Regions from separate parts of the Lysinibacillus sp. C5.1 genome, predicted to be linked through region 2. Evidence: a T-box and tRNA genes for the amino acid it is inferred to sense, from the RefSeq annotation. Region 2 holds a T-box; the other regions hold tRNA genes.
What was found. A T-box is a leader RNA that pairs with one kind of tRNA and senses whether it is charged. The one in region 2 lies ahead of argS (arginine--tRNA ligase), so its partner is inferred to be a tRNA-Arg.

Region 1 (4,292 bases), 980 kb from region 2:
CATCTGTATTTAGAAATTTAGCATGTAGCCAAGCTCCCTTTTCAGTCCAAAGATATAACGCTCTACCCTGATTGGAAATTTGTAAGTGTTGTTGCGTTTCTCGAAAATTCAATAATTCCTTACCTTCTAATTTGATAAAGTGCTTATATTCTTTATATCGATCTTTATTTTCTGAAAAGTTTTTATAAATATGGTCACTAATTGTTCCATAACTTTCAGCAATTTGTGCTGTCGTAAGGATTCTACAATTTTCATATAAGATAATTTGTAATAATTTCATGTCAATATATCCTCCTTTATTAATAAACTTTGTATCATATCGCTACACAAACACATTTACACAGCCATTTTGTAACGAATCGTTACTTTTATCATCAAAAAAAAGAACCCAATCAAAATCTAGTACTACCGCAATAGATTTAGCAACATGTACAGAAGGCCTGCGTTTATCTTGTTCAATCATGGTATAATATGCTCGTTTAATTCCAGATGCTTTAGCGACATCATCATGAGTCAGATTATTTGCTAAACGTTTTGTCTTTAACCAAGTTCGATTTTCCAATTATTCACCAACTTTCATATAGCTTATTTATAATATAGTATCAATTCGTTACTTAGTCAATCATATTTGTATCGTTTCGTTACATTTTTATTTTTTATTGGATTAGTAACAATTTGTTACATATAATGATATTTAGAAACGCGAGGTGAAATTATGCTAGGTGGACGCTTGAAATATCTACGAAAATCAAATAACAAAACGCAACAAGATATAGCAGACATTCTAGGCATTACTAGACCAGCTTATACTGCTTATGAACAAGGTAAAAGAAATCCTGATTATGAAATTTTAGAAAAAATTGCGGACTACTATAATGTGTCTATAGATTATCTTTTAGGGAGAACAGATAATAAAGGAGCTTTACATACCCAAGCTGGCATCTCTGATAATGAATACAACAATCTAAGTGCATATCAAAAAGAGGTAATTGATTTCTTTTTAACTAGAGAAGATTTATTTTTTAAAAACCAGCCAGAAAATTTACTGGATGCGTTAGAACAATTTGAAGTTTTCTATGAAGTATTGAAACGGCAACAAGAAAACAAAAAATAAAATCACAATAATTTGCAACGTTTCCAATCATTTTAAAATTCGCCTTTTCTTTGGTGAATTTTTTTGTTACCATAAACAGAACATATGTTTGATAAAAGGGGGATATTATGAATTTTATTTATACTCATCTAGAAGATTATATTCGTGAATTATATACAAGTATTGATGTGACAACACCTAAACATCTTAATCCAGGATTAATCGCCTCACGCCTTGGTTTTACACTATACTTTTTACCTTACGATTCTACCAATACAGGAAATGTAATTTTTATTGATTCTAGATTGTCTGAAGAAAGGCAGTGGCAGGATTTCGGGCATGAGTTATGTCATGCGACGGTACACTCTGGTAATCAAGCTAAATCAATTCAGCTTTTTAGAGAATATCAAGAATGGAAAGCAAATAGTTTTGCTCTCCAAGCCTGTGTACCCACTTTTATGCTTAATAAGCTAAAACTACCTTCAAATGAGGAAAAAGCAATTATTACAATTCAAGCGTTCTTTCATGTAGAATACGATTTTGCGAAGAAAAGATTATATCACTATCTTAATAATCATTATTTTGATGGTTATAGACTCACTGAAGGGAGTAATTATTGTGAAGTACGTTAAATTACGATTGATTAACTGCAATAATTAGTGTTAGTCAGAGTGAAATAGTGTAAACGAAAAAAGTAGTAACCATTCTATCTAAGAACATCAAAAATAGTCAGTTCGAAGATGATGCCGATAAACGAATAGAATAACCATATTATTTTCAAATGAATGCGCAACCCTTTTGCCCTGAAATGAAACAATTAGCTACCCAACATGTGAATAGGATCAGGGCAAGCTGTTGCTTCAATTATTTCTACTCCTTTTCTTTCACATAACTGGCGAAGAATTCTACCTACATCTACTTTAATTTGTCCATAAATAATCTGCCTTCTATATTTTGGCGCAAAGACGATGTGATACTTACAATTCCATGTTGTGTGTGCTAAACTTTTATTATCCATTTGGATCCCCTTTTGTACGAAGTCGGTTGACCAGACCTGAATTTATCGTACGGCTGGGGATTTTTTCTTGTCCATAGCTAGAAGCTCTTTAGAACCCCTCGCATAGCAAGGGGTTTTCAAAAAAACACAATAAAAAGCCTTACAACCGTTGTGGCTGTAAGGCTTACGTTAGCGTCCCAGGAGGGATTCGAACCCCCGACCGACGGCTTAGAAGGCCGTTGCTCTATCCTGCTGAGCTACTGAGACATGGTGTGTGTGTTCCTAAAAACCTCTTAGGAAAGACAATATTTATTATATGTCCTTTATTACATAATGTCAACATGAATTTTACTATGGAGGCAAGGTTTGCCTTGAAAATATTATATACCTATTTATTGTATGATGCTATAGCTTTCTTTATGTTATTTCACTGCATTACATTGTCTTATTTTTTGTTAAAATAATAAGCAAAAATGGAGGTATGTGTATGTTTGAAAAGTCGGTGGTTGTGGTGACTGGTGGTGCGCAAGGAATTGGAGAAGGGATTGTGCGTGCATATGCACAGCGTGGTGCCAAGGTTGTAATTGCAGATGTGAATGTAGAGCTGGGGCATCAATTAGCGCAAGACTGCAATGAGCAAGGGTATTCGGCATTGTTTGTGGAGGCGGATGTGTCTAAGGAACAAGATATTGTTGCGTTAATGCAGCAAACGGTCCAACATTTTGGGACGATTACGATTTTAATTAATAATGCGGGTAAGTTTGAGCATGTGTCACCTTATGATATTACGGTTGCGCAGTGGCATAATCTTTTACAAACGAATTTAACGAGTGTTTTATTCTGTTCTAGAGAAGCGGCTAAAATCATGCGAACAAATGAGCTTGGAGGTTCGATTGTTTCTTTAGCCTCTACACGGGCTTTTATGTCTGAGCCTTATAGTGAAGCGTATGCCGCTTCCAAGGGCGGTATTGTAGCGTTAACGCATGCATTAGCCCGCTCTTTCGGTCCAGATAACATTACGGTCAATTGTATATCACCTGGCTGGATTGAAACCGGTGATTATGAACAGCTACGTGCTATCGATCATGAACAACATCTAGTAGGGCGTGTTGGTGTGCCGGAAGATATTGCACAAGCTTGTCTGTACTTAACAAATCCTGCGAATCGATTTGTCACAGGGATTAATATTACGGTCGATGGAGGCATGACAAAGAAAATGATCTATGAGGAATAATGGACGCATCTGGATTCTTGCACATTCAAGGATCGTGTAGAGTATTCTACACTAGAATGAATTTTTTAAGGGAGTGGTGTGCATTGTTTCCATATTCAAACAGCTATTCCGGGAATTCTTTAAGCGTCATCTATACGGCTCCATCCAACCAGTATACAGCGCCTATTCGGCACTTTTTACAGCCGCAACAGGATCATCGCAGATGCATTAGTAAAGCAGAGGCTGATTTTATGGCGATGAATCGACTGTTGTGGATGGAGCATGTTAATTGGACGAGGATGACCATTATAAGTATTGTCTTTAATTTGCCGGATTTACCATTTGTGCAAGCACGTCTTTTACGCAATGCGACGGATTTAGGTAATTGTCTGCGCCCCTTTTACGGCGATCAAATAGCAGATCGCTATGCAGAGCTAATAAAAGAGCATTTACTTATTGCAGCGCAGCTTGTTACAGCGGCGAATAAAGGAGATGCGGCAACAGCAGCGGCTAAAGAACAAGAATGGTATCGTAATGCCGATGACATTGCCATATTTTTAAGTTCCATTAATCCATATTTAACTAAAGAAGCTGTGCAGCAAATGTTTTATCGCCATTTAGCTTTAACGAAAAAAGAAGCCGTGACGATGATTCAAAAAGACTATCAATCAGACGTGCAAGTGTTTGATGATATAGAGGCAGAGGCACTTGCCATGTCAGACATGATAGCAAATGCCATTGTCATGCAGTTTTGCTACCGCTTTTATTCATAATAAATAAAAAACCAGATTCATCGACAATCAGCATTTGTCCATCAATCTGGTTTTTCGTCTTGGAGAAAAAAGCTATGATTGCTCCGTATCGGTTTGTTGTAGCTCCACATAGCGGTAATATAAATTCCTTAATTCAGATTCTTTAAACTTGCCTAGATGTGTTTTTAATTGAGGATGCACTAAAATCCCTTTTGCGCGTAGCTCTTTGACAAACCA
Region 2 (4,292 bases):
TCGATAATATAATTGAAATAGAAGAGACAATGATGAACTTTATAAGAAAATTTTTATCAGATCAGCAAAATTTGCATAGCCAAAAAGTCATTGAATTCTCAAACGACAATGTATTTCAAATATTGGATGATTTAGCGATACCAAATGAAGGTAGACCGATGTGCGACGTTCTATCTGATGCAGTAGAATTTATTTATAAATATAGAGCTAAGCTAAATCATCCTCGTTATTTTGGTTTTGTACCAGGTCCTGCATCACTTATCTCTTGGGTAGCTGATGTTGTAACCAATGCTTACAATATGCATGCAGGAAGTTGGATGTCAACACCTACGGCTAGTTATATTGAAAAGGAACTGATCGCTTGGTTAAATAATAAAATTGGTTACACCGAACAATCTGGAGGAATTTTTGTATCAGGTGGTTCGATTGCAAATATTACTGCGTTAACAGTAGCGCGCGATAACAAATTAAATGGCGACCTTGCCAAAGGAATAGCCTATATTTCCGATCAAACACACTCATCTGTAAAGAAAGGTCTTAAAATAATTGGTGTAAGCGATCGTAATATTCGAATTATTCAAACGGATAATTTTAAATTAAATACAATGATGTTGAATGAACAAATAAAAGCAGACTTATCATTAGGCTTAAAGCCATTTATAGTAATTGCGAGTGCTGGTTCCACTAATACAGGAAGTATTGATCAGATGGAAGATATTCATCGCATTTGCCAAAAGTTTAATCTTTGGATGCATGTTGATGGGGCTTATGGTGCGACTGTCCTTTTGTCAAAAAAGCATAAAAGTAAATTAAAAGGGATTGAAAAAGCTGATAGCGTCAGTTGGGATGCCCATAAATGGTTATTTCAGACGTATGGTTGTGGTATGATTTTGGTTAAAAATAAAAACTTATTATTTCATAGTTTTCATACTAACCCTGAATATTTAAGAGATGCACAAATAAATAATGAAGAAATCAATTTTTGGGACTTTGGTATGGAACTGACACGCCCAGCTAGAGCGCTAAAGCTGTGGTTCACGTTGCAAGTTCTGGGGTCGGATAAGATGGAGGAATTTATTAATCATGGTATACGTCTAGCAGAATATGCAGAATGTGAAGTATTAAAGTACAAGGATTGGAACATTATAACGAAAGCGAACTTGGCAATCGTCAATTTTCGATTTTCACCACCGCATTTTGACGATGAAATCATAAATAAAGTGAATACAGAAATTTCGAGAAAAATGGTTAGTAGTGCTTATGCCGGTGTCTTTACGACAATTTTAAACGGCCAAGTAGTTTTAAGAATTTGTACGATTAATCCTGAAACAACCGATATGGAAATAAAGAAGACGATTGCACTTTTGGATAAATACGCAAGAGCCATTTCTGTCAAAATGCTTTCCGATGTCAATAAAAGCAAGGAGCTACAGACTGTCAAAAATTGAAGATGCTGTCTATTTGTTTTCGCATCATTTAGATGAAAGGTATTTATTTAATATAAAAAGAACATGTTTTGAAAATCAAAATATGTTCTTTTCTTATGGCCAAACGCATATAAACACCTTATTAGCTGTAGGTATTATACTTGTAAAAGTAGGTGTATTATTTTAATAATCAAACAAATAATGTTAACATAGAAAGATGTATATAATTGGTAATATTTACTTTGGTATAATCTAGGTGTAAAACGGTTACAAGCGAAAGAATTCTTTCATTATAGGAGGATGAACAATGGAGACAAAAGAACAAATATTACACTTGTTATTGCAAAAGGGCTTTAAGTTTAGATTTTATGAAGATCAAAATTTACTTTTCTATACAAAAGAGATTACGGAACCTGTATTTGTTAAATGGTTTGCTGAAGAACACTGTCATTTGCCTGACTGTGATTTAACGCATGTGTCGATTTCCCTTGAAATTACGGATAATCTCGAACGTGCGCAATATACTTTCTTTAATGGAATTGATAAACAATATATTTTTAAAGACTTACTAGAGTTTAGAGAAGTATTGGAAAAGCTACCTAATTTAATTGAATTACGCTAATGGATAATTTTTTAATGAAAGAGTGAGCTTAATGTCAGAAGGAAAAATGCTTTCTGTCTTTACTAGAAACAGTTTGACATTGTCCATCGTTTTCTACTTAAACCAACTCAACGTTGACTTGAAGGATATAATCATGTAAAATATTCCAAAATTAATTAATAATTATACATTCTGTGAAAAAGATAGTAATTCATTTTGAGCTGCTAAGCGAGTTAGGGATGGTGTGAGCCTAATGCAGATCGTTTGAATGAAACGCACTTTAGAGAAGTTTCCCGAAATACTAGTAGGGAATACCGGGGCGTCACCCCGTTATCAATTGAAAGTGGTCATAATAATGGCAACTAGAGTGGTACCACGGGAATGCAATGCTCTCGTCTCTTATTTGAGACGGGGGCTTTTTTATTTGTAGAGGAGGGAATGGATATGATAACAGAAATTGCGAAAAGTTTAGCGATCGCATTACATCAGCAAGTAACAGTAGAGGACATTAAAACATTACTTGAAAAACCTAAAAATAGAGCAATGGGTGATTTTGCCTTGCCATGTTTTAAACTGTCTAAACAGCTAAGTAAATCTCCACAAACCATTGCAGTTGAAATTCAAAAAAATGTAACGTGTGAGTTAATTCAATCCGTCGAGCTAGTTGGCGGATATGTAAATTTATTTTTAAATCAACACCACATCACGCAACAAGTATTAAGTAAAATGATGATAGAGCAAAAATTATATGGAACAAGTCCGATAAGTAAAGGCAATGTTGTATTCGACTTTTCTTCCCCTAATATCGCCAAGCCTTTCTCAATGGGCCATTTACGTTCAACTGTTATAGGGAATGCGCTTGCCAATTTAGCAGAGAAAAATGGTTATAAGGCTATTCGTATCAATCATTTAGGCGATTGGGGTACTCAGTTTGGAAAGTTAATTGTCGCTTATCATCTATGGGGAAACCAACAAGCAATTGAAGCAGCACCAATTAAAGAATTATTGAAAATTTATGTAAAATTTCATGAAGAAGCACAACAAGATGCAACGTTAATTGTACAAGCGAGAGCGGCATTTAAAGCGTTAGAAGATCAAGATGAAGAGGCGCTTGCTCTCTGGCAATGGTTTAGAGAGGTATCATTAGAAGAATTCAAGGGACTATATCAGCTGTTAGGTATTCAATTTGATCGTTACGAAGGAGAAGCGTTCTATAATGATAAAATGGCAACGGTTGTAAGAGAATTACAAGCAAAAGAACTACTAACACTATCAGAAGGTGCATATGTGGTTGAACTTGAGGATATGCCTCCTTGTATCATCAAGAAAACAGACGGAGCTACACTGTATGCTACGCGTGATTTAGCAGCCGCCTTTTATCGACAGCAACAGTATAATCCTGAAAAAATTTATTATGTCGTGGGCAATGAACAAACATTACATTTCCAACAGTTATTTCACGTTATTGAAAAAATGGGGTATGCTTGGGCACAAGATTTATGTCATGTGGCTTTTGGAATGATGCTTCAAGAGGGAAAAAAGATGTCAACGCGAAAAGGGAAAATGGTTCTTCTTCATGATGTATTGACAGAAGCGATTGAGACTGCAAAACAAAGTATTCAACTGAAAAATCCACATTTACAAAATAAAGAAGAAGTGGCGAGGCAGGTTGGTGTAGGTGCCGTTATTTTCAATGACTTAAAAAATAATCGCATCCATGATATTGAATTTTCTATAAACGACATGATGCAGTTTGAAGGGGAAACGGGCCCATATATCCAATATACGCATGCACGCATTCACTCCATTTTGGACAAAGCAGATGGTCCACTTGAGGAAGTGTCTTTCCAACCGTTAGGACAACAAGCATGGCAGGTCTTGTTGTTACTTGAACAATTTCCTCGCGTAATTGCGAACGCGTATGAGCAAGTTGATCCTTCCATCATAGCTAAATATGCTTTACAATTAGCTCGTGCGTTTAATAAATACTATGCAACGAATAAAATTCTAGCAAAAGATCGCTTACAAGGTTGCCGTTTAACATTATGTCATTGTGTAGCTATGATTCTAAACGAAGCATTAGCTTTATTAGGAATCGAAGCACCGAAAAATATGTGACACTTCTCTAAGTTTATTGTGCCAAAAGCACAAATAAAGCAGGATGCATATAAAAATAATGAAATATTGACGGTAAGCAGAGAAAATGCTAAAAGAAGACTAGAAGAAATCGGATGTCTGATAACACTATTTATCAAGGACAATGA
Region 3 (4,292 bases), 1.5 Mb from region 2:
AGCGACAATATACGGTTCCCAGAAACGGAAACTCGCACCCGCTACTACTTTACTTGCATATAAAATATCTGGTGCTGCAATAACCGTTACTAGAGAAGAATCTTTTAGTAACGCAATAAATTCGTTACCAAGTGGTGGAATCATACGTCTAAAGGCTTGTGGTAAAATTACTTTTTTCATCGCTTGATTGTGTGTTAAGCCAAGTGAACGTGCTGCTTCCATTTGCCCTTTATCAATGCTCTGAATACCCGCACGAAAAATTTCTGCATTATAAGCAGCACAGTTTAATACAAGTGCTGTAATACCAGAAACCATATAACCTAATGAATGACCAAAAATTGTTGGAATAACCGCTAAATGAATTAGTAAAATTTGCACAAGCATTGGTGTTCCACGGAATAAATCCACATATAGTTTAGATGGCCAGTAAATTAACTTATTTTGCGATAGTTTTCCTAAACCTAATAGTAAGCCTAAAATAATACCACCAAAATAACCGCTGAGTGTTAAAATGATTGTTATACCTATACCACGTATAAACATATCACGGTAGTTCCAAACTATGTCCCATTGTAAATCAAAGATGTCCATCAGAACCCCTACTTTCCCATTCAAATTCTCTACTATTAAATCCCCTAATAAATCAAATGAGCCGCTAGCATGATTCGGCTAACGGCATCGTTTATTACTTAAAGTCCTGACCAGTAATTTCTGCTAATTTACCATTGTCTTTAATTTTTTGTAGACCTTCATTTAATAGTTTTAATAACTCCGTATTGCCTTTTTTCACCATAAAGCCATAGTATTCTTTTTCAAATGCATCATCTTCAATTACTTTAAGTTTTGCATTTGGATTTGCCTTGATATATTCGTAAATAACTGCATTGTCGCCAATTGTTGCATCTACGTTACCGTTTAACATTTCTTGAATAGCAACTGGTTGGTTTTCAAATGCCATGATGTTTGTACTTGCATCGCCTTGTAATTTTTTTGCTGCCATATGACCCGTTGCATTAATTTGTACTGAAATCTTTTTATCTTTTAAATCAGCTAATGACTTAATATCAGAATCTTCTTTTACAACGATTAATAATTGAGATTCATAATATGGTTCTGTAAAATCAAATGATGCTTTACGTTCTTCATTGATCGTAATACCAGATGCACCGATATGTGTTTCACCATTTTTAATTGTTTGGAATACTGGCTCCCAGCCAATGTTTTCCCATTCTACTTTAAAGCCCATTTCATCAGCAATCGCTTGCAAAATATCGACATCTAATCCTACAATATTGCCTTTATCGTCAATTGACTCGAACGGTGCAAATGTAGCCTCTGTTCCTACCTTATACACCTTGTCCTTCGCGCCACCATCAGCCGGTGCATCACCAGTAGATGTGTCTTCTTTAGCACCGCAGCCCGCTAGCACAAGCGTAAATGCCGCCACGATCATCAATAACGTCCAAAAACGTTTTTTCATAGTTTTTCCCCCTAAACATTTAATCATTTTCCGACCACTTCATTTTTCTCAATTCGGAAATGTTAGACTATTAGGTCAATTATAGTGTCAATAGAGTTGATATACAATACGATTTCGTATAAAAGTGATTATTTTTTCATAAAAATGAATTTTACTAAGCATAATGAAGAAAAATTATGTAATAAAAACAAGATACTTGTCACAAAATGTATACTTATGCAATTTTAAGATCGTTTTTATACAGATTTTAGATATTTTTGAGCACAAAAAAAGAATCCCCTCAGATAGGATTCTTCTTTTGGGCTAGCGTGCTAGCCTCACGTTCGGTATGTTCACTAAAAAAATTTTTGGAGTTGTTGCTTTTTGAAGGTTTAGAAAGGAATAAATCTGGGAATAATGCCTACGGGACAATATTCCCCCTATTCCTCTCTTTCTCCCCTAAGCAGGCTGCTAAACTACTTATAGGAGAACGAGCTATAAAAGTATATCAAATAATCAGTAAAATGGCGCCCTCGGAGGGAATCGAACCCCCAGTGCAAGAACCGGAATCTTACGTGTTATCCATTACACCACGAGGGCAATTGAACATAAAAAAAAAGTACTCACTCTAAGGCTTTACGGTAAAGCATCATGTAGATAATCCTCATTTCAGAAGCATACCTGCAAAATAGTGTACTGTACTTTAACTTACGACCTTTCCATTATACAAACGTCTTGCCCATTTTTCAACTATAAATTTTTATTTTTGTTATATATTTTATTTCTTAATATCAGCGTTAATATTTGACCTTCCCTGACTATAATGTGTATGATAAGGTTACAACTGAAATATAATGGATGATTTCAGTAAAAGTATTCGAATTTAGTTTTTTAAGGAGGATTTAACATGAATTTAATTCCTACAGTTATTGAACAAACAAGTCGTGGTGAACGTGCTTATGACATTTATTCACGACTACTAAAAGACCGTATTATCCTATTAGGTAGTGCGATTGATGACAACGTTGCAAACTCAATCGTTGCACAGCTTCTATTCTTAGAAGCAGAAGATCCAGATAAAGATATTTCTCTTTACATTAACTCACCAGGTGGTTCGATTACAGCTGGTATGGCCATCTACGATACAATGCAATTCATCAAGCCAAAAGTACAAACAATTTGTATTGGTATGGCTGCATCTATGGGTGCTTTCCTACTTGCTGCTGGTGAACCTGGTAAACGTTATGCATTACCAAATGCAGAAGTAATGATTCACCAACCACTTGGTGGTGCACAAGGTCAAGCGACTGAAATTGAAATTGCGGCAAAACGCATTTTATTCCTTCGTGAAAAATTAAATGGTATTTTATCTGAACGTACAGGTCAGCCATTAGAAGTCATCTCAAGAGATACAGACCGTGATAACTTCATGACAGCTGAACGTGCGAAAGAATACGGCTTAATCGACCATATTTTTGTACGTAACGAACGCTAATTAGAAAAACCGCTAAGCTCAAATGGCTTAGCGGTTTTTTTAATGGGTGCTAGGCTCTCACGTAAGACATAAAACATCCGCTCACTAGCGCGAGTCGCAACTTTCATATGTGTCCGCCCAACGGCAATATCAAAAACCTCTAAGCTCTTGTGACTTAGAGGTTTTTGATTAGTCTTCCTTTTCAATAAGCGCAGCTAAGGATGAAACCGCTTGCTCTGCATCGCTACCTTCACTGCTTAAAACAACCTTCGTGCCTTTTGCAATGGCTAAGCTCATTACACCCATAATGGATTTGGCATTTACTTTTTTATCGTCTTTCTCAAGAAAAATATCAGCGCTGAAACGATTTGCTTCCTGTACAAACAACGCTGCTTGTCTAGCTTGAAGTCCTAATTTTAATTTTACCTGGACTGTTTTTTCAGTCATTCGCAATACTCCCCTTCACTACCGTTCATCTATTAGTATTATATTACCTCACTTAACAGCAGAAGAACAATAAGCGATTGTGCTTGCTTTCATATCGAATACGCATGAAAACTTAACCGCCTATCTTTTCACCTCTTCTTAATGCATCTGCTATTTCGTCTATTTTACGCAATCGATGATTGACTCCTGATTTACTAACCGTTCCACTTGATACCATTTCACCAAGTTCTTTTAACGTCACATCTTGATATTCCACACGTAGGCGTGCAATTTCGCGCAGTTTTTCAGGCAACTGATCTAAGCCAATGGAATTTTCGATAAATCGAATATTTTCTACCTGACGCAGTGCAGCACCTATTGTTTTATTCAAGTTTGCTGTCTCACAGTTCACAATACGATTCACACTATTGCGCATATCGCGTAATATACGAACATCTTCAAATTTCATCATGGCTTGATGGGCTCCGACAATATTTAAAAAGTCGGAAATCTTTTCCGCTTCCTTTAAGTATGTCACAAAGCCCTTCTTGCGTTCAATGGTTTTTGCATTCAATTCAAATTCGTTCATTAAATCCATTAATGCCTCACCATGCTCTTTATACAAAGAATAAATTTCTAAATGATAGGCAGACGTTTCTGGATTATTTACCGAGCCACCTGCTAAAAACGCTCCACGTAAGTAGGCTCTTTTATGACCACTCTTTTTAATCAGCTCTTTAGAAATCGTATGATTAAATTGAAAATCATCTGAAATAATAGCTAAATTAATGAGCAATTCCCGTGCACCTTCACGTACACGACATATATACACATTATTTTTTTTCAATCGCATTTTCTTACGTACAAGTAGCTCCACATTATATGGATACAACTTCTTCATTATCGTATAAAGCCTTCGTGCGATTGCAGCAT

Region 1: it encodes a tRNA-Arg, which carries the amino acid that the T-box ahead of argS (arginine--tRNA ligase) is inferred to sense. The anticodon was not compared.
Region 3: it encodes a tRNA-Arg, which carries the amino acid that the T-box ahead of argS (arginine--tRNA ligase) is inferred to sense. The anticodon was not compared.

The regions. Positions count from the first base shown of each region.
Region 1 is NZ_CP066226.1:3,344,711-3,349,002, forward strand. It holds gene I5435_RS16340 (ORF6N domain-containing protein) at 1-280, opposite strand, end outside; gene I5435_RS16345 (helix-turn-helix transcriptional regulator) at 323-562, opposite strand; gene I5435_RS16350 (helix-turn-helix domain-containing protein) at 716-1,114, shown strand; gene I5435_RS16355 (ImmA/IrrE family metallo-endopeptidase) at 1,222-1,725, shown strand; partial or broken gene tnpA (IS200/IS605 family transposase) at 1,920-2,111, opposite strand; tRNA gene I5435_RS16365 (tRNA-Arg) at 2,284-2,357, opposite strand; gene I5435_RS16370 (SDR family NAD(P)-dependent oxidoreductase) at 2,578-3,324, shown strand; gene I5435_RS16375 (hypothetical protein) at 3,408-4,076, shown strand; gene I5435_RS16380 (DUF2639 domain-containing protein) at 4,149-4,292, opposite strand, start outside.
Region 2 is NZ_CP066226.1:2,366,078-2,370,369, forward strand. It holds gene I5435_RS11455 (pyridoxal phosphate-dependent decarboxylase family protein) at 1-1,448, shown strand, start outside; gene I5435_RS11460 (hypothetical protein) at 1,735-2,049, shown strand; T-box leader at 2,214-2,431, shown strand; gene argS (arginine--tRNA ligase) at 2,473-4,146, shown strand.
Region 3 is NZ_CP066226.1:3,821,497-3,825,788, forward strand. It holds gene I5435_RS18675 (amino acid ABC transporter permease) at 1-591, opposite strand, end outside; gene I5435_RS18680 (basic amino acid ABC transporter substrate-binding protein) at 686-1,480, opposite strand; tRNA gene I5435_RS18685 (tRNA-Arg) at 1,985-2,059, opposite strand; gene clpP (ATP-dependent Clp endopeptidase proteolytic subunit ClpP) at 2,367-2,954, shown strand; gene I5435_RS18695 (HPr family phosphocarrier protein) at 3,123-3,380, opposite strand; gene whiA (DNA-binding protein WhiA) at 3,493-4,292, opposite strand, start outside.